Regions from separate parts of the Colwellia sp. BRX8-7 genome, predicted to be linked through region 2. Evidence: predicted binding sites of a transcription regulator. Region 2 holds the regulator's gene; each other region holds the start of a gene.
The links. The regulator FliA, encoded in region 2, starts transcription of late flagellar genes. The targets are predictions, from matches to a motif close to CTAAAGNTNNNNNNNNNNNNGCCGATA.

Region 1: a site for FliA is predicted at 5,626-5,652, ahead of pomA (flagellar motor protein PomA). Genes of this name have one in related genera too.
Region 3: a site for FliA is predicted at 4,974-5,000, ahead of H4J57_RS07910 (VC2046/SO_2500 family protein). Genes of this name have one in related genera too.

What each region holds. Positions count from the first base shown of each region.
Region 1 covers NZ_JACGVP010000023.1:6,349-13,508, forward strand. Annotated here, with positions in the region: gene H4J57_RS17605 (YajQ family cyclic di-GMP-binding protein) at 155-637, opposite strand; gene H4J57_RS17610 (VanZ family protein) at 783-1,145, shown strand; gene H4J57_RS17615 (ketopantoate reductase family protein) at 1,147-2,067, shown strand; gene thiI (tRNA uracil 4-sulfurtransferase ThiI) at 2,087-3,541, opposite strand; gene H4J57_RS17625 (flagellar motor protein MotB) at 3,736-4,674, opposite strand; gene pomA (flagellar motor protein PomA) at 4,687-5,454, opposite strand; gene H4J57_RS17635 (exodeoxyribonuclease VII small subunit) at 5,874-6,137, shown strand; gene ispA ((2E,6E)-farnesyl diphosphate synthase) at 6,137-7,027, shown strand; gene dxs (1-deoxy-D-xylulose-5-phosphate synthase) at 7,065-7,160, shown strand, end outside.
Region 2 covers NZ_JACGVP010000001.1:166,635-173,794, reverse strand. Annotated here, with positions in the region: gene flhA (flagellar biosynthesis protein FlhA) at 1-1,050, shown strand, start outside; gene flhF (flagellar biosynthesis protein FlhF) at 1,138-2,712, shown strand; gene H4J57_RS00730 (MinD/ParA family protein) at 2,826-3,668, shown strand; gene H4J57_RS00725 (RNA polymerase sigma factor FliA) at 3,743-4,462, shown strand; gene cheY (chemotaxis response regulator CheY) at 4,514-4,897, shown strand; gene H4J57_RS00715 (protein phosphatase CheZ) at 4,950-5,693, shown strand; gene H4J57_RS00710 (chemotaxis protein CheA) at 5,707-7,160, shown strand, end outside.
Region 3 covers NZ_JACGVP010000006.1:175,974-183,133, forward strand. Annotated here, with positions in the region: gene H4J57_RS07880 (hypothetical protein) at 1-82, opposite strand, end outside; gene H4J57_RS07885 (cupredoxin domain-containing protein) at 82-456, opposite strand; gene H4J57_RS07890 (ATP-binding protein) at 489-1,904, opposite strand; gene H4J57_RS07895 (response regulator) at 1,904-2,563, opposite strand; gene H4J57_RS07900 (hypothetical protein) at 3,091-3,582, shown strand; gene H4J57_RS07905 (YchJ family protein) at 3,678-4,187, shown strand; gene H4J57_RS07910 (VC2046/SO_2500 family protein) at 4,394-4,939, opposite strand; gene xthA (exodeoxyribonuclease III) at 5,144-5,950, shown strand; gene rlmA (23S rRNA (guanine(745)-N(1))-methyltransferase) at 5,967-6,782, shown strand; gene yfbV (terminus macrodomain insulation protein YfbV) at 6,806-7,160, opposite strand, start outside.

The DNA.
Region 1 (7,160 bases), on a different contig from region 2:
ATATGTCACTAAAATCATCGTGTACTTGTAAAGATAAGATTACTTACCGGGTAAAACAAAAAGTAAACGTATAAAAAAACAGCACCGATAGTGCTGTTTTTTAGTATTGAGATATTCACCCTTCAAAGGCTGAACGTATTAAGAAAGCGCTGTATTAGTCGCGAAAGTTATTAAACTGAAAAGATTGCTCTAGATCGCCTTCACGAATTAATTGCATGACCGCTTGTAAATCATCACGTTTTTTACCGGTCACTCGTACTTGATCGCCTTGAATGCCCGCTTGTACTTTTAACTTACTGTCTTTAATTAACTTAATGACTTTTTTAGCGATAGGCTGTTCAATACCTTCTTTAAATGAAAGATTTTGAGTGAAGGTTCTACCTGTATGCTCAGTATTAGAAAGGGTAAGGGCTTTAGCATCGATATTACGCTTTGCCAACTGCACGCGCACCATATCTACCAGTTGTTTTATTTGAAAGTCACCTTCAGCTTTTATTACCACATTGGGCTTTTTCCATTCAATGCTCGCTTCAACACCACGAAAATCAAAACGCGTTTCTAATTCTCTCTTGCAGTTTTCAGTTGCATTTCTTACTTCTTCCAAATTAATTTCGGAAACGATATCCATTGAGGGCATGATCTTGACCTTTCGATAATTCAATAATTTAAGTGTTGGCAATCTTAGCAAGATTACCACTAGCGGGTAAAGGTGATCGCAACCGCTATTTTCACATGTTATGATGAATAATTCTAAACTAATGACTTCATAAAATTACCCTTTAATGAAACGTTACATTCAACTACTAATTATATTAGTTTTTTTACTGGTATTAGCACTGATTTTTTTGATCCCTGACGATTTAAAAACCACCGTTATTAATAAAATACAAATAGATACTATTGGCCATGTTATTGGTTTTTTTGGTCTGACTTGGATTTTAGTCGGTTTGATGAAACTACCTTTAATCAATACGGTTATTTGTTTATTTTTTTATAGTGCATTGACTGAATTAAGCCAGTATTACTTAGGCTTTCGCAGTGGGGAATTTTTTGACTTTGTCGCTGATGTTGTAGGCATATCTTTCTTTGCTGTTCTTCAGTGGATTTTTTTACTTTATCAACAGCCCAAAGGCATAAAAAGATAAGATGAATATTGTTATTGTTGGCCAAGGTGCAATAGGTTTACTTTGTTATCATCGGCTTTCTCAAGCGATAATTAACCAACAAGGTGATAACTTAGTGTCATTGTGGCCGTCAACGCCAACAACATTATCTGATTACCTTTTTAGTGAAATGAATGATATTGCAAAAAGCTTTCCATTTACAATGGCTGATAACCAATTAATAGCCAGTGCTGACGTTATAATTTTTTGTGTAAAATCTTATCAAGTCACCGATGCGTTGAAAGCTGTTGATCATTTAATCAGTGACGATGCAGTTATGATTCTTACCCACAATGGTTTAGGAACTCTCGAAGAAATTAGCCCACGACTTAAACCATCACAATGTTTATTGGCTTTGTTACTTACGCAAGGCGCTAAAAAAGTCGCCCCTTATCATGTTAAACATACCGGTATGGGCCATAGCGATCTGGGTATTATTTATGGGACACTGCACTCAATAAAGCAAAAGCAATTATTAGAACATCTTAATAAAAGCCTGAAACAGCTTAGCTGGCAAGAAAACATTCAACAAGCGCAATGGAAAAAGTTAGCCATTAACTGTGTGATCAACCCTATTTCAGCACTAAACGACATTGAAAATGGGGAAGTAAATCAAAAAGCTTACCAAAGAATGACCGAAGATATTATCAGTGAAGTCGTTGCTGTAGCGACGAAGGAAGGTGTAATATTAAGTGAAATATTATTACGACAGTTAATCCATAATGTTGCTAAAAGCACCAATAGAAACACCTCTTCGATGCGCGCTGATGTGCGTAATAAACGTCGTACAGAAATAGAGTATATCAACGGTTACATTCACCGTTTAGGGGAGAAACATAAACTAACCACAGCGATGAATACTCAACTATGGTTAGCTGTTAAAGCACTTGAGGATAAATATTGACCCGAGTAAACGAGTCATATTAAGGACGGTAAACTTTAACGTTCTTATAACCTTCACCAATTAAGTAAAGTGCTTGTAGCTTACTCATTATACCTTGATCACAATACAGTAAATATTCTTTGTCTTGCTCTAGCTCACTAAACTTATTAGATAGCTTATAAAAAGGAATATGAACAACGTTGACGTTTTCAAGTTCTAGAGGATTTTCGTCTTCTTCATCAGGGCTTCTAATGTCAATAACGATTGAATCGCTAGGAAGATCGTCTACTGTATCAACTGCATGAATTTCTTCTTCACTTTCTTTACCGATATCGCGTATATCGTACATACGGGTTTCTTCGACAACCTTGTCTAAAATATCAAAATCAAAGTTTTCTTCTTCTGCTTCAATCTTTGGTAAAATAGCTTTTATTGTTGGTCGTTTAGAGATAACACCACAGTATTCAGGTATGGTTTTAGAAAAATCTTCCGTGCCAATTTTACGAGCAATATCAATAATATCTTGTTTATCGTAAGCAATTAATGGACGAAGAATTAACGTATCAGTTACTCTGTCAATTATGTTTAAATTAGTTAATGTTTGACTTGATACTTGACCTAATGCTTCGCCGGTAACCAATGATTTAATTTTAGCGCGTTTAGCAATTTTCCCAGCAGCACGCATCATCATACGTTTAAGAATAACGCCCATTTGTCCGTTATCTACTTTTTCTAAAATTTCAGCAACAACCGGTTCAAAATCAACGCAAAAGAATTTAACTTTGTGTGAAGCACCGAATTTATTCCACAAATAATAGCTCACTTGCTTCACACCAACTTCATGAGCCGCGCCACCTAAATTAAAGAAACAATAATGAGTACGAGTGCCTTTTCTTATCATTTGAAAACTAGAGACACCAGAATCGAAACCGCCTGACATTAACGATAAAACATCTTCTTGTGTTGCTATTGGGAATCCGCCTAAGCCTTTATGACGCTCAGCGACAATAAATAAATATTGTTCTTTAATTTCTAATAAGATAGTTACGTCAGGCTTTTTCAGTTTAACCTTAGATGACTCAACGTGTTTTTTTAAACCGCCACCAACATATTGTTCAACTTCTAATGAACTAAAATCATGAGTTCCTTTACGTTTTACCCTAACGCAGAAGGTTTTGTTCTCAATAGTTTTTTGGTGCGCTGCTAAGGTTTTTTCAAAAATATCATGAACATCAGTGTATAACGTTTGTTCGACCTCAAGAAAATGAGCAACACCAGGTATACACTTTAAGGTTTCAATTACTGCCAAACGATTTTTAGGGCAATTATTTTTAGTATTAACCTCTATATTATCCCAGTTTGCCTGAGTGGTAATTTGCTCATCAACACGTCGTAAAACATTTTTAATGCTGGATTCTAAAATTTTAGTAAAGCGCTTACGAACCGGGCGACTCTTTACAGCAATTTCAGATTGGAGTTTTACGATGAATTTCATGAACAAACGACCCTAAATATAAAACTAGACTAAAGGCCATAATCGGCCGACAAAAATAATGGCGCGAATTATACACGAAATTGAAATAAAGAGTAAGTTGAAATGAAGAGTAAGTTGAAAAATGTACGCTAAGCAATAAACGGGGGTTCATCACTTAACGCCATCACGATAGTTGAATTTATCGGCTTAATTTATTATTTAATAATAGAAACAGGTTCGGTTTCCTTTGCTTTACCTTGGTTAATTGAAATCTCAACACGACGGTTTCTTCTGCGATTTAGCGCGTTAGTATTAGGCACTACCGGTCTTGTATCGGCATGACCAACAACCAGTAAACGTGACTGGTCAAACTCAGGGACTTTAATCAATTCATGAGCAATAGCGACAGCTCGTTTACTTGATAAATCCCAATTTGAAGAAAATAACTCTGAACTAATACCGCGATCATCTGTGTGTGCTGAAACCATAATTTCACCCGGAACCGTGTTGAGTAGCTCACCTATTTCTCTAATAATAGGGCGAAACTGTGGTTGTAAAAAAGCAGAACCCGAAGGAAAAGAACCATTTTCACGAATACGAATAATCACTTGTTGTCCGAGAGATTCAAGCTCTATGGCACCATCTTGAATTTGTTGCTCTAATTGATCAGCAATTTTTTTAACTAATTCATTTACTTGCTCTTGCGAAGCCTGCTCTAATTCGTCTTGGGCCTTTTGCATTGCTTGGGCTGACATTTCATCTGCAGTACTTTGTGATTGTCCACCACGTTCTGTACCTCGTTGTTCTTGTCGACCACCAGCAGACGTTTCATCACCTGCTTGAAACTCTAGCATCTGTTGGGTCATTTCCATGGTTTGCTGTTGAATAACTTCTATAGGTGTTGGCTCAGGTTTACCCGGGCGAAATTCTTGCGCAATAATACTGGTGCCTTTGGGAATATCTTTTACTTCAATCTTATTTTGAACACCAAAGGCGAATTTCATTGAACCCGCGATTTGTTTAAATTTCAAAACATCCATTTCAGAAAAAGATAAAAGTAAAACGAAAAAGCACATTAATAGTGCCATTAAGTCAGCAAAAGTACCCATCCAAGCCGGGAGTCCGGGAGGTGGACATTTACATTTTTCAGCCATAAATTACTCCCGTTATTCTTCTTCTGTGGTATTTACAACACGCTTACCTTCAGCAAGATAGTTTTTAAGCAACCCCTCGATAACACGTGGGTTTTGACCATCTTGAATACCTAAAATAGCATCTAGAATGAGTTCTTGATTCATTTTCTCTTCAGCTAACCTAAGCTTTAATTTTGAAGCAATAGGACTAGCAATAACGTTGGCAAGGAACGCACCATAAAGCGTTGTTAATAGAGCAACAGCCATGGCCGGACCAATAGATTTTGGATCATCCATATTCGATAGCATCGCCACCAAACCAATTAAAGTCCCTATCATGCCCATTGCAGGGGCAACATCAGCAATCGCCATCATCATGCCAACGCCAGTTTCATGTCGCTCTGAGGTTAATTGAATATCTTTTTGTAAAGTACCTCTAACTACATCAGCGTCGTGACCATCGACCAACATATCCACACCTTTTTGCATAAAACCATTGGTGATCTCGGCTTCTTCTAATGCCAAGAAACCACCTTTTCGGGCCGCATCTGCCATTTCAACTGATTTTTCAATAAGGTCGTCAGGTTGTTCCATTTTGAACATAAAAGCTTTAACTATAATTTTCCCAATTCCAAAAAATTGACTGAGATTATATTGAGATAACACAACAAATATTGAACCACCAAAAACAATAATAACTGACTGAACGTCAATAAACATCCCGATATCACCAGACAACATCATTGCCATAATGAGTAAACCTATTGCGCCTACCACACCTAATATTGTTGCTATATCCACAAAAAAGTCTCCACAAAAAAATGATACGGATAGTCGTATTATTTGATAATACATTAAGGTATTACGATACGCGAATACTTATATTCTTATCCACACTCGTGATTTACCCGTAACCATCCAAAGCGCAGAGTTAAAACGGCATATGAATGGGGTACGGCTCTATAACTTTATTATCGCCCATATTGTCAATAACTTAAGTAATTAGTCGCTATATTTAAGCTAACCCAATTTATATTTATCTATTTATCGTTAACCGCAGCGCTTTAACGATAAATATAAGCGCCAATATAGTCGTAGAATGACCGACAAGAGAAAGTATATGATAGTCATTAAGGGGCAAAAGCATTTGAAGTTTATTGATTAATTAAGGCGTTTGGTATAAATTTGCGCCTAGATATTTAATCACTGAACTCTCGATGATGGCTAAGAAAAAAATAGAAAACTTAAGCTTTGAAGAATCACTCTTAGAACTTGAAACTATTGTTCAGAATTTAGAACAAGGAGCATTGAGTTTAGAAGATTCAATGACCCTTTTTGAGCGCGGCTTAAATCTCAGCCAAGCCAGTCAAGAAAAGTTAAAAAATGCTGAACAAAAAATTCAAATTTTACTGACTAAAAATGGTAAAGCCCAACTTGAAGATTTTGAAAACGAAGTTGACTCAGAAAGTTTGGGTAATAATTAGTGACCCAATTATACCAACTCGACTTTTATCAAACGCGCATTAATGAATACCTTGCCGACAAATTAGCCGCTTATGAAATAAATGATCAAAAATTGCTATCAGCAATGCAATACGGCTTATTAATTGGTGGTAAGCGTATGCGTCCTTATTTAAGTTATATTACCGGTGATGCACTGGGACTTGAATTATCTGACGTTGACGGTATTGCGGCAGCATTAGAATGTATCCATGCTTTTTCATTAATTCATGATGACTTACCTTCGATGGATGATGATGATTTACGTCGTGGGCAACCAACTTGTCATAAAGCGTTTGATGAAGCGACCGCTATTTTAGCAGGTGATAGTTTACAGACACTTGCCTTTGATATTTTAGTTAATCATAACTTTAGCGCCGCGGTTGAATCAAAACGTATTAGCTTAATCCGTCAATTAGTCAATGCTTCAGGTTACCAAGGCATGTGCGGTGGACAAGCACTTGATATTTCTGCGACCGATAAAGTGATCACTTTAGTTGAACTAGAAAAACTACATTCACTAAAAACAGGTGCGTTGTTAAAAGCTTCTGTGACCATGGTTACAGAGTTAAGTAACGATATTTCTGCCGATGAAAAGCACCAACTCGCCATTTATGCTGATCATATTGGTTTAGCCTATCAAGTGCGCGATGATATAATTGATATTATTTCTAGTGAAGAAGAACTAGGAAAACCAGCAGGTTCAGACGTTTCCTCTAATAAAAGTACCTACCCTGCGCTATTAGGTTTACAGGGCGCTCAGCAAAAAGCTGACAACTTATATCAACAAGCACTTCAAGCTTTAGCAACTTTACCCTACAATACAGATAACTTAGCTCAATTTGCGACGTTTATTATCAAACGCGCTCATTGATCTTGCTCTTGCAATTTAAAGAATAAACAAAATAAATATGACTATAAATCTTGCCGACTACCCTTTATTGGCCAATATAAATTCTCCTGACGATCTGCGCATGCTAAATAAAAGCCAGCTAATTCAGGCCAGT
Region 2 (7,160 bases):
GCAGAAGTAAAAGACTTAGGTTGGGACGATGTTAACCATGTTGACATTATCGGCTTAGAAATTGGTTATCGCCTAATACCTCTAGTAGATAAATCTCAAGGTGGGGAACTCCTTAACCGTATTAAAGGTGTTCGTAAAAAACTTTCCCAAGAATTTGGCTTTCTAGTGCCAGCGGTACATATTCGCGATAATCTTGATTTAGACCCTAATGTTTATCAAATATCATTAATGGGCGTGACTATCGGTGAAGCTGAAATTAGACACGATCATGAATTAGCGATAAATCCAGGGCAAGTGTTTGGCAAACTTGACGGCGTGGCAACAATCGATCCTGCTTTTGGACTAGAAGCGGTATGGATAAAACCAGCACAACGCGAACATGCTCAGTCTTTAGGCTATACCGTGGTTGACGCATCAACTGTCCTTGCCACTCATTTAAGTCAAATACTAACAAATAACGCGGCACAGTTACTTGGTCATGAAGAAGTACAAAACCTTCTTGATATGCTAGGCAAAAATTATCCTAAATTAATTGAAGGGTTCATCCCTGATGTTTTATCACTGGGTACTTTGGTTAAAGTACTACAAAACCTAATGAATGAAGGTGTTGCTGTTCGTGATATGCGCAGTATTATTCAAACGTTAGTTGAATATGGTCCTAAGTCCCAAGACCCTGAAATTTTAACCGCCGCTGTTCGTATTACCTTGCGTAAATTCATTGTTCAAGAGTTAGTGGGACCCGTGACTGAGGTACCTGTCATAACTTTGGCGCCAGAGTTGGAACAGATGTTGCACCAGTCTATGCAAATGGCTGGCGACGATGGTGCTGGCATTGAACCAGGTTTAGCAGAACGGTTACAGAAATCATTAGCTGATGGTGCTCAACAACAAGAAATGGCGGGTGATACGCCAATATTGTTAACCTCAGGGATTTTAAGAGCGGTACTGGCTAAATTTGTTAAATATACTATTCCAGGCTTGCGGGTGATTTCATACCAAGAAATTCCTGATGATAAGCAGATAAAAATAGTAAGCGCCATAGGTCAATAATTACGATATCAGTAATGAGCAGCAGAAAATATTTGCGGTTAAATGAATAAGTCATTAACAGCGATTGCAGTTGATAAGGGGTTAGTTTTGAAAATTAAACGTTTTGTAGCAAAAGATATGAGAAGTGCGCTGACACAAATCAAAGACGAGCTAGGTGCTGACGCTGTGATTATGTCAAATAAACGCGTACCTGAAGGCGTTGAACTAATGGCTGCGGTTGACAACAACGTAGAAATTAAGGCAGCACAACCCGTAATGCAAAATTCTCCTGAAAACAACTCAACAGCGCAAGCAACAAACAGTTTTGACCGTTCGATTGACAATGATGTGGTCAATATTAGACAAAATAATCCTTTGACCAGTCCTAGTGTTTCGCACAACTCGGCAGCAGAAGATACCCGCTTACCCTCAGACAGTTTAGCGGCTTTATTAAGTCGTCAAGTTCAGCAAGCACCTGCAAATATTGGTCAAGGTATTAATCAAGCTCAGCATGATAAAATCGTCCAGGCAGCCGCTAAGCTAAATAATCCAAATAACTCAGCGCAAGTTTCAACGCCAACACCGTCAAGCAATATTGAGCAGCAATTTAAAAGCTTCACCGACCGTTTAGAGCAAAATAGCCAAGAACAAGGTGATGAACAATCAAGCGACTCATATCAACAGCCGGTGATGAACCAAGCACAGTCTTTAGTAAGCGATGGCTTACCGCCACAAAATGTAAATAACGCCGACTTAGAGAAAATGAAACACGAAATGTCTTCTATTCGTGAATTACTAGAACATCAAATTTCGGGGTTAATGTGGCAGGATATGGCGCAAAAAGATCCCGCTCGTGCGATGTTGGTTAATCGACTAATGTCTTTGGGTATGAGCGAACAAGTTTCAGATCAAATTGCAGGTTATATTCCAGCACAAAAAAATGACCAAGATACTTGGTTATTAGCGAAGAAATTTATCAGCCAACAAATTAATACCACTAATAATGACATTATTCATCGTGGTGGCGTGGTTTCATTAGTGGGACCTACCGGCGTAGGTAAAACAACTACCGTAGCTAAACTCGCGGCGCGGTTTGCTCAGATTCATGGCGCAGACCAAGTGGTGATGATCTCAACAGATAACTACCGTATTGCTGGATTTGAACAATTAGCCACTTACGGCCGAATTATTGGTTGTGATGTAAAGCTTGCTGGTGATGCAAAAACCTTAGATACATTGTTGCAACAGTTCTCCAAAAAGAAACTGATACTTATTGATACTGCAGGTATGGGGCAACGTGATATGCGTTTAGCTAAACACCTAACTACTTTAGTTTCTAATGCAAGGGTCAGAATTCGCAACTATTTAGTGTTAGCTGCTAATACTCAGCAACGAGTTATGCAAGAAAATGTTGATCGCTTTAAAAAAGTACCTTTAGCTGGCTGTATTTATACTAAACTTGATGAAAGCCTTAGCATAGGAGAAATAATTTCCACTTCGATTCAAAACGGTTTAGCGATAGGCTACTTAACGGATGGACAAAGAGTTCCTGAAGATATTAAAGTTGCAAATGCTGAAAAACTCGTTACGCTAGCAGATAAAATGAGCGCGAAAAATCAAATTAATAATCCAATAAATTGGCGAACAGCACCGATGAGTGCTAATACAGCTGTATTTCCATAACTTGTTCTAAATATGTGAATTTTGAAGCTATAAAAATATGCAGATTAAATGATTATAGGGTTATACTAAATTAAATTGATAGCTATTCGTAAGAAAGTAGAGAAATACGATAAATGAATGATCAAGCAAGTGGCTTAAGAAAAATGCAAAATTCAGCACCGGTAAAAGTCATTGCTGTATCTGGAGGTAAAGGCGGAGTAGGTAAAACTAACGTTTCGCTTAATACCGCTATTGCACTTGGACAATTAGGACAACGAGTTTTAGTTTTAGATGCCGATTTAGGCTTGGCTAATGTCGATGTTATGCTAGGTTTGCGGGTAAAACGTAACTTATCACATGTGCTTTCTGGCGAATGTGAATTAGACGATATAATTATTGAAGGTCCCGCTGGTATTAATATCATTCCTGCTACGTCTGGTTCACAATCTATGGTCGATTTAACGCCTGCTGAACATGCGGGTTTAATTCGCGCTTTTAGTGATATGAACACAAAGTTTGATGTACTTATTGTTGACACTGCAGCCGGTATTTCCGACATGGTACTAAGCTTTTGCCGTGCCTCACAAGATGTGATGTTAGTGGTCTGTGATGAACCAACCTCTATTACTGATTGCTACGCCTTAATGAAATTATTAAGTCGAGATCATGGCGTATTTAAATTTAAAGTTGTTGCTAACATGGTGAGAACGCCAAGAGAAGGACAGCAACTCTTTGGTAAGCTTTCTAAAGTTACCGATCGATTTTTAGATGTTGCACTTGAACTAGTAGCAGTCATTCCATTTGACGAAAATATAAGAAATTCCGTTAGAAAACAAAAAGTAATTGTTGAAGCTTATCCACAATCGCCTGCAGCGGTTGCTTTTAAATCTTTAGCAGGTAATTTAATTAAATGGCCGGTGCCTAAACAAGCATCAGGTCATTTAGAGTTTTTTATTGAGCAATTGTTAGAACATTAATAACAATAGTAATCAGGTATGAGTACGTTGTTGAAAGTTCTTTATCTTTCCTATAATTTAGCGAGTGAGCGATAGTGGTAAAACCAAATGCTTACAGTATTCAAACTGATAAATCTGCTATAATTTCGCAGCATACAGTTTTAGTGAAAAGAATCGCTTATCACCTATTAGCAAGGTTGCCTGCGAGCGTACAGGTTGATGACCTTATTCAGTCAGGCATGATAGGCCTGCTTGAAGCGTCTAATAATTTTGATCACGGCAAAGGTGCAAGTTTTGAAACCTTTGCTGGTATCCGTATCCGTGGTGCTATGCTTGATGAAATACGCCGTGGTGACTGGACTCCCCGCTCTGTTCATAAAAATAGCCGCATGGTCAGTGAAGCGATAAAATTGCTTGAAGCAAGTTTAGGTCGTGATGTAACTGATATTGAAGTTGCTGAAAAACTTGATATTTCGTTAAATGACTACCATCATATTCTAAGTGAAGTAAGTACCGGTAAAATAATTGGTATTGAAGACTTAAGTACGGGGGCAGATGCTATATCGAATATGGAAGATGTGAATAATAACGATCCCTATGATAATTTTGAAAAAATAGTTTTTAAAAAATCGTTAACAGCATGCATTTCCACTTTACCCGAACGCGAAGCTCTAGTACTGTCACTATATTACGACGAAGAATTAAATCTTCGAGAAATTGGTCAAGTGCTTGATGTAAGTGAGTCGCGTGTTAGCCAAATTCACAGTCAAGCGATGCATAGGTTAAAAGGACGTATGCAATCTTGGCAAAGTTGAGTAGAATATAAATATAATCACAATTTTAAAATGTTCTCACCGGAGGGTGCCTTGGATAAAAATATGAAAGTTCTTGTTGTTGATGATTTTTCAACAATGAGACGTATCGTCAAAAACTTGTTACGAGATTTAGGTTTCACTAACATTTCAGAAGCAGATGACGGTAGCACTGCTTTACCGATGTTAAAAGAAGGCTCTTTTGACTTTGTTGTAACTGATTGGAATATGCCAGGTATGCAAGGTATTGATTTGCTCAAAGCCATCCGTGCCGATGCTAAGTTATCACATATCCCAGTATTGCTGATTACTGCTGAAGCAAAGAAAGAACAAATCGTGATGGCGGCTCAAGCGGGTGTTAATGGCTATATTGTAAAACCATTTACCGCAGCGACGTTAAACGCCAAGTTAGATAAAATATTTCAACGCTTAGGTTAATTCCTTAATTAGATAGATAATTAATTAATTAATCTAAACGTGAGGTTTTTGCATGAGTGCGAATACAAATGGGCATGTTTCTTTGGAAGAAGCAAAGCTACTGGTCGAATATTTAGAAAGTGGTCAACAAGACAAGGCAGATGAATTAATTGCTGAAATTCAAAATCCAATTAATTCTGAGTTGTTTGCTGAGATAGGCAAGCTGACTCGTCAACTACATGACTCATTAAATAATTTTCAATTAGATTCTAGGTTAAATGATTTAGCGACAGCAGATATCCCCGATGCTCAAGAACGTCTAAACTACGTTATAACGCGAACGGAAGAAGCCGCTAATAAAACCATGGATGCCGTTGAATCTATTTTTCCCGTTGTGGATACGATACAAAAGCAAATAAAGGCTGTTAATCCGTTATGGCAAAAATTAATGCATAACAAATTGGATTTAATCGAATTTAAAAGTTTATGTGTTGATATAGATTTATTATTAAAAACGACAGATAGAGAATCAGTGCGTATGCATGATTTAATGACTGATGTTTTGATGGCACAAGATTTTCAAGATTTAACCGGACAAGTTATTCGTAAAGTTATTGATCTAGTTCGTGAAGTAGAGGATAGCTTGATTGGTATGCTAACCGCTTTTGGTATTACGACAGATAGTAATGCAGAGCGAAGTAAACCTAAAGTAGGTGATAACTTAGTTGAAGGCCCGATCGTTAATACAGCACAACGTGATGATGTTGTCGCTGACCAAGATGATGTTGATGACCTTTTATCAAGTTTAGGATTTTAATAGGAGTTGCTGGATGTCATTTGAGCAAGATGAAGAGATTCTTCAGGATTTTTTAATAGAAGCTGGAGAAATACTTGAAACGCTTTCGGAACAACTCGTAGAACTTGAAAACGACCCCGATAATGCCGAATTATTAAATGCTATTTTTAGAGGTTTTCACACCGTTAAAGGTGGGGCCGGATTTTTAGCATTACATAATTTAGTTGACGTATGTCATGGCGCGGAAAATATTTTCGATCTGTTACGTACCAACCAACGTAGTGTAAGTGCAAGCTTAATGGATGTTATTTTACAAGCGCTTGATGTTGTAAATGAAATGTTTGTACAAGTTCAAAACGGCGAGAAACTTGATAAAGCTGATGCCCAATTACTTGCAGAATTGCATCGTTTAAGCCAACCAGAAGGCAAAGAGCAAGCGCCTGCGCCAGTCGCTGTTGAAGCAGTAGTTACTCATGAAAGCGAAAGTTCTTCTAGCGATGAAATGTCAGAAGATGAATTTGAACGACTTCTCGACGAACTCCATGGTGGTGGCTCAGCTTCTACGCCAGCAACTGCAGCAACAGCAACGTCTTCAGACAGCAATGATATTTCAGATGACGAATTTGAATCCTTACTCGATGAACTTCACGGTCAAGGTGCTTTTTCGCCTGAAGTCGCTGCTAATAATTCAAGTAAACCATCTTCATCGAATAGCAGTTCATCAGATGAAATAAGTGACGATGACTTTGAAGCTTTATTAGACGAATTACATGGTCAAGGTCAAGCGCCGAAATTATCTGTTACTGCAGCACCTAGCGCACCAACACCAGCACCTGTTGCTCAAACATCAGCCGCGAAGCCAGCACCTGTGGCTCCTGCAGCTAAACCTGTCGCTAAAGCGCCAGTGCCAGAAAAAGCACCCGCTAAAGCAATGCAGGGTGAAACGACTGTCAGGGTTGACACTAAACGTCTCGATCAAATTATGAATATGGTTGGTGAGCTTGTCTTAGTGAGAAATCGCTTAACAAGTTTGGGCTTAACCAAAGAGGATGAAGATTTAACGAAAGCTGTTTCTAACCTTGATGCGGTAACAACTGATTTGCAAGGTGCGGTAATGAAAACCCGTATGCAGCCAATCAAGAAAGTCTTTGGACGATTTCCTCGAGTTGTTCGAGATTTAGCACGCAGTTTAGACAAAGAAATTAAATTAGTGCTCAAAGGTGAAGAAACCGATCTGGATAAAAACCTTGTTGAGGCACTTGCTGATCCATTAGTTCATTTAGTGAGAAACTCTGTAGATCACGGTATAGAAATGCCTGATAAGCGCGAAGCATTGGGGAAACCAAGAGAAGGTGTAGTGGTGCTTTCTGCTTCTCAAGAGGGTGACCATATATTATTAACCATCAGAGATGATGGTGCAGGCATGAATGCAGAAAAGCTCAAAGAAATTGCGATTACTCGTGGTGTTCTTGACGCTGACTCTGCTGC
Region 3 (7,160 bases), on a different contig from region 2:
TTTTAATCGATAACAACAAGGCTAACACCATAAAAATAACTAAACTGTTACTCAAAAACAAAAGCACGGTATTAATTAACATTAAGCACCTCCTGTTATGTTTTGAACAGTAGCTTTACTTGCTTTTTTACGCTCAGGCAACGGGGTAACGATAATGGTCCCTTTGGCACTATTAGGATTAAACTCACCAAAAAAGTTATATTTTCCTTCGGGTAATGGACCAATAAAAATCACCGCTCTTTTATGGGGGAAAATAACCTTTTCTCGATTTAAGTCAAAACTGTCAAACTCTTCAGGGGTTGTATCTCGATTATAAATAACAAGTTTAACTTTTTTGTTTGGTGGAATTTTTATAACCGCAGGAAAAAACAAATGATCTTTCAATTCTACGACATACTCAGCTCGTTCAGCCCAGACACTTGGGCTAAAGATTAAAGAGATAAAGAGGCTAATAATGCTGGTTTTTTTTATAAAAATAGCAGGTGCTTTCACTTATTGTCCTCCCATTCTTGTTCAAACTGATGTAAATGTAAGTCAATCGCTTGAGTCTTTTGTGGAAACCTTACTGACACGCTAAGGCCACCTAATTTCGTCGATTTTGCTAAAATAATACTCGCATGATGTAATTTAACAATATGCTGAACAATCGCTAAACCTAAGCCACATCCTACCACAGTAGAGTGATGGCTATCTCCACCCACACGATAAAAACGATCGAAAACTCGCTGGTATTCGCTGGAGTCAATACCGGGGCCAGAATCTTCAACAATCAGGGTGAAACTGTCTTCATCAATCAACGTTTTTACCAAAATATGCCCGCCTTTAGGAGTATATTTACAGGCATTACCAATTAAATTTTTCACTAAGGTCAATAAAGCAAATTCATTAGCATAAATAATTTGGGCTTCACTTTCTAACGAAATATCATGCTGATGCTGCAATATTTCAGGGTATAAGTCGCTGATCACTTGTTGCAACAATCCTTGTAATTCAAGCTTAGTGACTGCCATGGTGAGTTGATCAGGATTAGTACGATTTAACGTTAATATTTGATCGACAACATGAGCCATTCGGTCAACACTTTGACCTAATTGCATTAACGAAGCCTGCCCGGTGCTGTCAAGGTTTTCACTTTGGGTTATTTGTAAATTGTGAACATTAATTTTGAGCACACTTAACGGCGTTCTTAATTCATGAGCGGCGTCAGAAGCAAAATAACGTTCCCTTGAAAAAGCTGCCGACAAGCGTTCAAATAACAGATTTAGTGTCTGAATAACCGGTTGTAGTTCTTTTGTTGATGTCTCACTAGAAAGCTTTGATAAGTCATTAATTTTCTTTTCTGACAATTCTCGGCGCAAAACAGTTAACGGCTTTAAGCCTTGACGAATCGCCATAAAAATAAACAAGGCAATCAAAGGGATAACTAAAATAATAGGAGTCACAGCAGATAATATAACTTGTTCAGCCAGTGAAAATCTTTGTTCAAGCGGTTGGGCAACCAGCACTCTTAATTGACTTCTTTGCGCCTGTTCGTTTGTTGATGTTTCTATATATACTCGCCAACGCTGTCCAATAAAATTAAGGTCCGTAAACCCTGCAGGTAACTCAGTAATTGACTGTTCAGGAGCATTATCTGTGCGTAGTAATAAAGTATTATTGCTAAAGACTTGATAAGCAATATGGTTAGAAGGGACCACTGTTGCTGCACTTAATCGATTTTCGGCACCCTTGTCAGAAAGAGTCGCAGAGGTCGCTAACAAGGTTTTACCGACGATAACTAATTGCTCATCAAATAAGCTAGTTGCTTGTTCCATACTGGCTTTATAGCCCTGTATGGCAGCAAAAAATGTCATCAAAGTGATGATGGATAGTAAAATAAGGACTAAGTAGCGACGAATCGACATTAGGTTTTATTAACCGTATAACCAACGCCTCTGACTGTTTTTATAAATTGTTCTGGCAATTTTTTTCTTAAGTTGTGTATATGTACCTCAACAGCATTACTGGCCACTTCTTCTCCCCATTCATATAAACGCGATTCAATTTGTTCCCGAGATTGGATTCGACCGGCATTTTCCATCAATGCTTTTAATACCATGTACTCTTTTTTTGACGTTTTTAATTCTTCATCTTTAATAAGGATTTTATGTGCTGCGGTATCAATTGCCACGTCTGAGCAAATAATCAATGCCGACTTTGCCGTGCCTAAACGCCGTTCAATCACGCGAAGGCGTGCTAACAATTCGCTAATTTCAAAAGGCTTTACCAGGTAATCATCTGCACCAAAATCTAAGCCTTTAACTTTATCTTCAAGCGCGTCTCTTGCGGTTAAAATAATAACAGGAATACCTAGCTTACGATCACGAGTACGCTTTAGCACTTCCAATCCGTCAATATCAGGTAAACCCAGATCAAGAATAACTAAGTCTTGATCTGACACAGACAATGCTGAAATTGCCGTTTTACCATTATCAACATGGTTAACAACAAAGCCTTCATGACGAAGTGACTGCTGCAATCCCAAAGCCAGGGGGATATCGTCTTCAACTAACAATATGCGCATATTTTTCCTATAACAATTTAAAATGACTATTAACGGTTTTTATATTATCTAGCCTTTTCCAAGGCCGGTTATTAATACTTGACGGTCGAAAACCATCAACAGTGAAGATAAGACTTAACAATGCCATAGGTATGAACGACTCAAGGTGTTTTATCTCAAAGTTATTGTCGGTTATTACAGAAATATTCGCCATAAAAAAATGAACGTTAATAGCGGTTATTCATCAAATGACCTGTTTATTCATAGGGGGATATTTACCTTAAATATTCAGTGAATGAAAATAACAAACTTTTATTAAGGAAAGCTTAAGAGCTAACAATTGTTTATCGCTAAAATCCCCTAGCATAGCATTGGGCCAACAAATACTAGTGGTATCTTCAATACTGTTGGTGCTATTCCCCTCATTTACTGGCGTTTATTACATTAGATCCTTCAGTAGGATCAATTAATATTAATCATAAAAAGTGCTTGAATAAACACCAAAAACGATATACTGTACATACATACAGTATATCGAGGTTTTAAAAATGAATTCAATAAATCACATTAATACCAACACCTTAGCGTTAAAAACTACAACTATGGCTATCAAAAAACACAAATGGTGTGATGTTAGAAGTATTGCTAATGCCATAGAACTATCTCAGCAGTATACTGAAATCTTCAAAAATCATGATTTAGATAACAAATGGATCCTGATGATAAACCCTGAAGAGAAGCCGCTTCAGCAATTGTCTGATCAAGGAAAAATAGACCCTAAAAGAATCTTAAAAGTTAATCTTCATCAACGTAATATCTCACTAAATACCATTAAAGATGCTTTAGAAAAAGGTCACTGTTCGGCTGTTATTTTGTGTAATGCCACCTTAGATAAATCACAATTAAGCCAACTCACTCAATTCGCAGAAAAAGGACAAACTCAATGCATTATTTTAACCAAGCAAACTCAAAAACGTTTAAACCAGCAACGACTAAAAAATTACGTCACTCTTTCGGATTCTTCTTTATTGTTACATTAATTGAGTTTGAAGCGATTTTGCCGTTATTAAAACAGAAAATAAAATTTTGCTCTGCTAAAATAGATCAACTACTTTTCTAAAATAATGTCGACTTTATGCAATGCCCATGTGGTTCAAATATTAGTTTTCAGCAATGCTGCTGCTTATTAATAAATCAAGAGACCTGTGCACAATCACCAGAGCAATTGATGCGTTCTCGCTATAGCGCCTATGCAACAGAGGCAGCTGATTATATTTATCAGACTTATGCTCAAGCTAGCAGAGCTTTACAATCAATCGCTGATATATCAGCATGGGCCAAAGAAACCAAATGGTTAAAACTAACCATTAATGCTGCCAGTGATTATACCGAGCTTAATGATCAAAATGCTGTAAACGCTGACAATAAAGAGCAACACTTACCGACGGTTTGCTTTTCGGCTTATTACCAACATCAAGGTGAGTATTTTCTGATGAAGGAAACATCACGCTTTGTTGTTGAAAAGGGGCAATGGCGATATTTAGATGGTGAAGTCAGTAACAATGAAGCGCTGATAGCACCAAAAAGAAACCAAGCTTGCTTTTGCGATAGTAATAAAAAATTTAAACAATGCTGTGGCCGGTAAATTCGACAATTAACAATCAAGTTCTTCCCAAAAGAAACCAGCGATGCTTTTGTCATAGCAATAAAAATTTAGACAATGCTGTAGCAAGTAAACTCAACAATTAACAATCAAGTTTAAACATTGCTCAGGCCAGTAAACTGAAAAAGTTAATCACAAATAACGTCAACACAAACGCACGATTTTATTGGCATGCTAATGCAATAACCTTATGCTATAGCATCAAGTAACGGCGCTTTAACGATAGTGTTATGCACGGCGTTAAGCCAACCTTTAGTATCGAATGATAATCTTGAACTGTCGGTGTCTTGCGGCGTATTATTCTTTGTATGATTAAATTTTTTCTGGCAGTACAGCGAGGTATTATTTAATACTTCTTGTCTGATATGCTTTTTATCATCTCGAAAAGCAAGCGGTTTAGGCAACAAAGCATTTGATAAACGTAATTCTGCTAGGTTATTCTGCTGAATAAGTTCTGCTTGATCAAATATTGCTGTGCTGTGATTTTCATTCAGAGATAAAGGTGCTTTATCAGGAAGGTCAAACTCTTTACGTAAGCTTGCATCATTAGTCGTTTTAGTGTCAACGACAGTTTTTGGCAAAGAAAATTGACTATGGCTAGGTACGTCATCACTTAGCATTGCCAATAAGAGTGAAAAGTCAGCTCGTCGAGCGCTGTGCACACTTACATTAAGTTGTTCACCTAATTGTAATTCGTGTACCAGAATTTGACTGTCAACTGACTCTGTAAGCAATGTACTTCAACTTTATTATTTTCTCTAAAGCTTATATCGGCAATCCTTTAATTTAGTTGAGTTTAATTTCTATTTATTTACACATTTACCTGTCTATTAAAAAGTTGATGTTAATAAGTACCTAATTCACTTCACTAGCAATTAATAATAACCTTCTCTGATAACTTCTGGTAGCATGTGGAAAAAATCAATATCGAGTCTTTTATGAAAATCATTAGCTTTAACATTAACGGCCTTCGTGCGCGTTTACACCAACTTCAAGCCATCATTGATAAGCACCAGCCTGATATTATTGGCTTACAAGAAATCAAAGTTCATAATGATGCTTTTCCCGTTGAAGCTGTTGAAGCTATGGGTTATCACGTTTATTTTCATGGTCAAAAAGCACATTATGGTGTGGCTATGTTATGTAAAAAAGCAGCCAATATTGTTAAAATGGGCTTTGCTAGCGATACTGAAGAGTCTCAAAAACGTATGGTGATGATTGAGACCACCAATGAACAAGGTGAAAAAGTAACGGTATTAAACGGTTATTTCCCGCAAGGCGATAACATCGCTCATGAAACAAAATATCCCTATAAGCGTCAATTTTATAAAGACTTGATGACCTATTTAAATGATAACCATACCCCAGATGAGCACGTAGTCATTATCGGCGATATTAATATTTCACCTGCTGATTTAGATATTGGTATTGGTGAGCCTAACCAAAAGCGTTGGTTAAAGACTGGTAAGTGTAGTTTTCAACCAGAAGAAAGAGAATGGCTTGCAACTTTAATGGCTTGGGGATTTAAAGATACGTTTAGAGAATTGCATCCAACAAAAGCGGAACGTTATTCTTGGTTTGACTATCGTTCTAAAGGTTTTGTTGATAATCGTGGTTTACGCATCGATGTGGTTTTGGCAACGCACAAGATGGCGGCAACGTGTATCGAAGCCGATATTGATTACGAACTACGTGCTATTGAAAAACCTTCAGATCACGCGCCGATTTGGTCTACTTTTAAGTAGCTGTTGAGTAAATACTATGTTCCTTGCTCAATACGTTTGCCCCATTTGTAAAAAATCATTAGTGTTAGCTAACCAAAGCTATCGTTGTCAGAACAACCATAGCTTTGATGAAGCAAAAGAAGGTTATGTAAACTTATTGCCCGTTCAACATAAACATTCAAAAGACCCTGGTGATAACAAAGCCATGGTTAACGCACGTCGTCAATTTCTAGATAAAGGCTTTTATCAACCGCTCGCTGATGAATTACAATCTCTATATCAACAATATGGTGATTTAACAAAGCCGGTATTTGATGCTGGCTGTGGTGAAGGTTTTTATACTCAACAGTATGTAAGGCCTACCAACCGTGTTTATGGTATTGACATTGCAAAAAATGCGGTTAAAAATGCCGCTAAAAAATATAAAGATTGTCAATTTAGTGTTGCCACCTTGTCGCTGTTACCTTTTAGTGAAAACTACTTTTCTTGGATCAACTCTATTTACGCACCAATTCTTGAAGAAGAATTCACTCGGGTACTAGCTAATAATGGCTATTTAGTCACAGTAACGCCGGCAAAAAATCATTTAATTGAACTAAAAGCATTAATATACCGAACAGCGCAACAACATGATATGACTAAAAGTCCTATTGAAAATTTAACATTGATTGCACAAAAAGAAGTGAACTATGAGATGAAATTTACTGAAGGTGAAGATATTATTAACTTATTAGCAATGACCCCTTTTGCTTTTAAAACGACTGAAACCTTACTTAACGATTTAAAAACAAGAAATAATTTCACTTGCCAAGCTGATTTTTTGATACGTCTTTATAAAAACACGGTCAATTAACGTTTAACTCAATTGTTAAGCGGTTAGAATTTAGAATTTTGTGACTGATGACTGATGTTAAGTAGTTTTGCTAAATCAATAAAACGTGGCTTGTGCAGTGATAATTTTATCGAACCACCCGCTTCGTTGACTCTAGCAACACTTTCTTTGTACCAAGAGGCGAGTGCCAGCGGCAAAAATTTATCGGCTTTAACGCCAAGCATTAACAATGCCTGTAGCGGAATACTTAAAATAAATAAGCTATAAACTAACGCTTGTGGTAATAACGTCATCGATCCTAGGTAAAGTTGCATAATAAAAGAAAACAACGCAATACCCGGTAAATAGCGAAAAGCCAAACGGCAAATTTGAACAGCTTGGTACTCGGCAAAATAATTA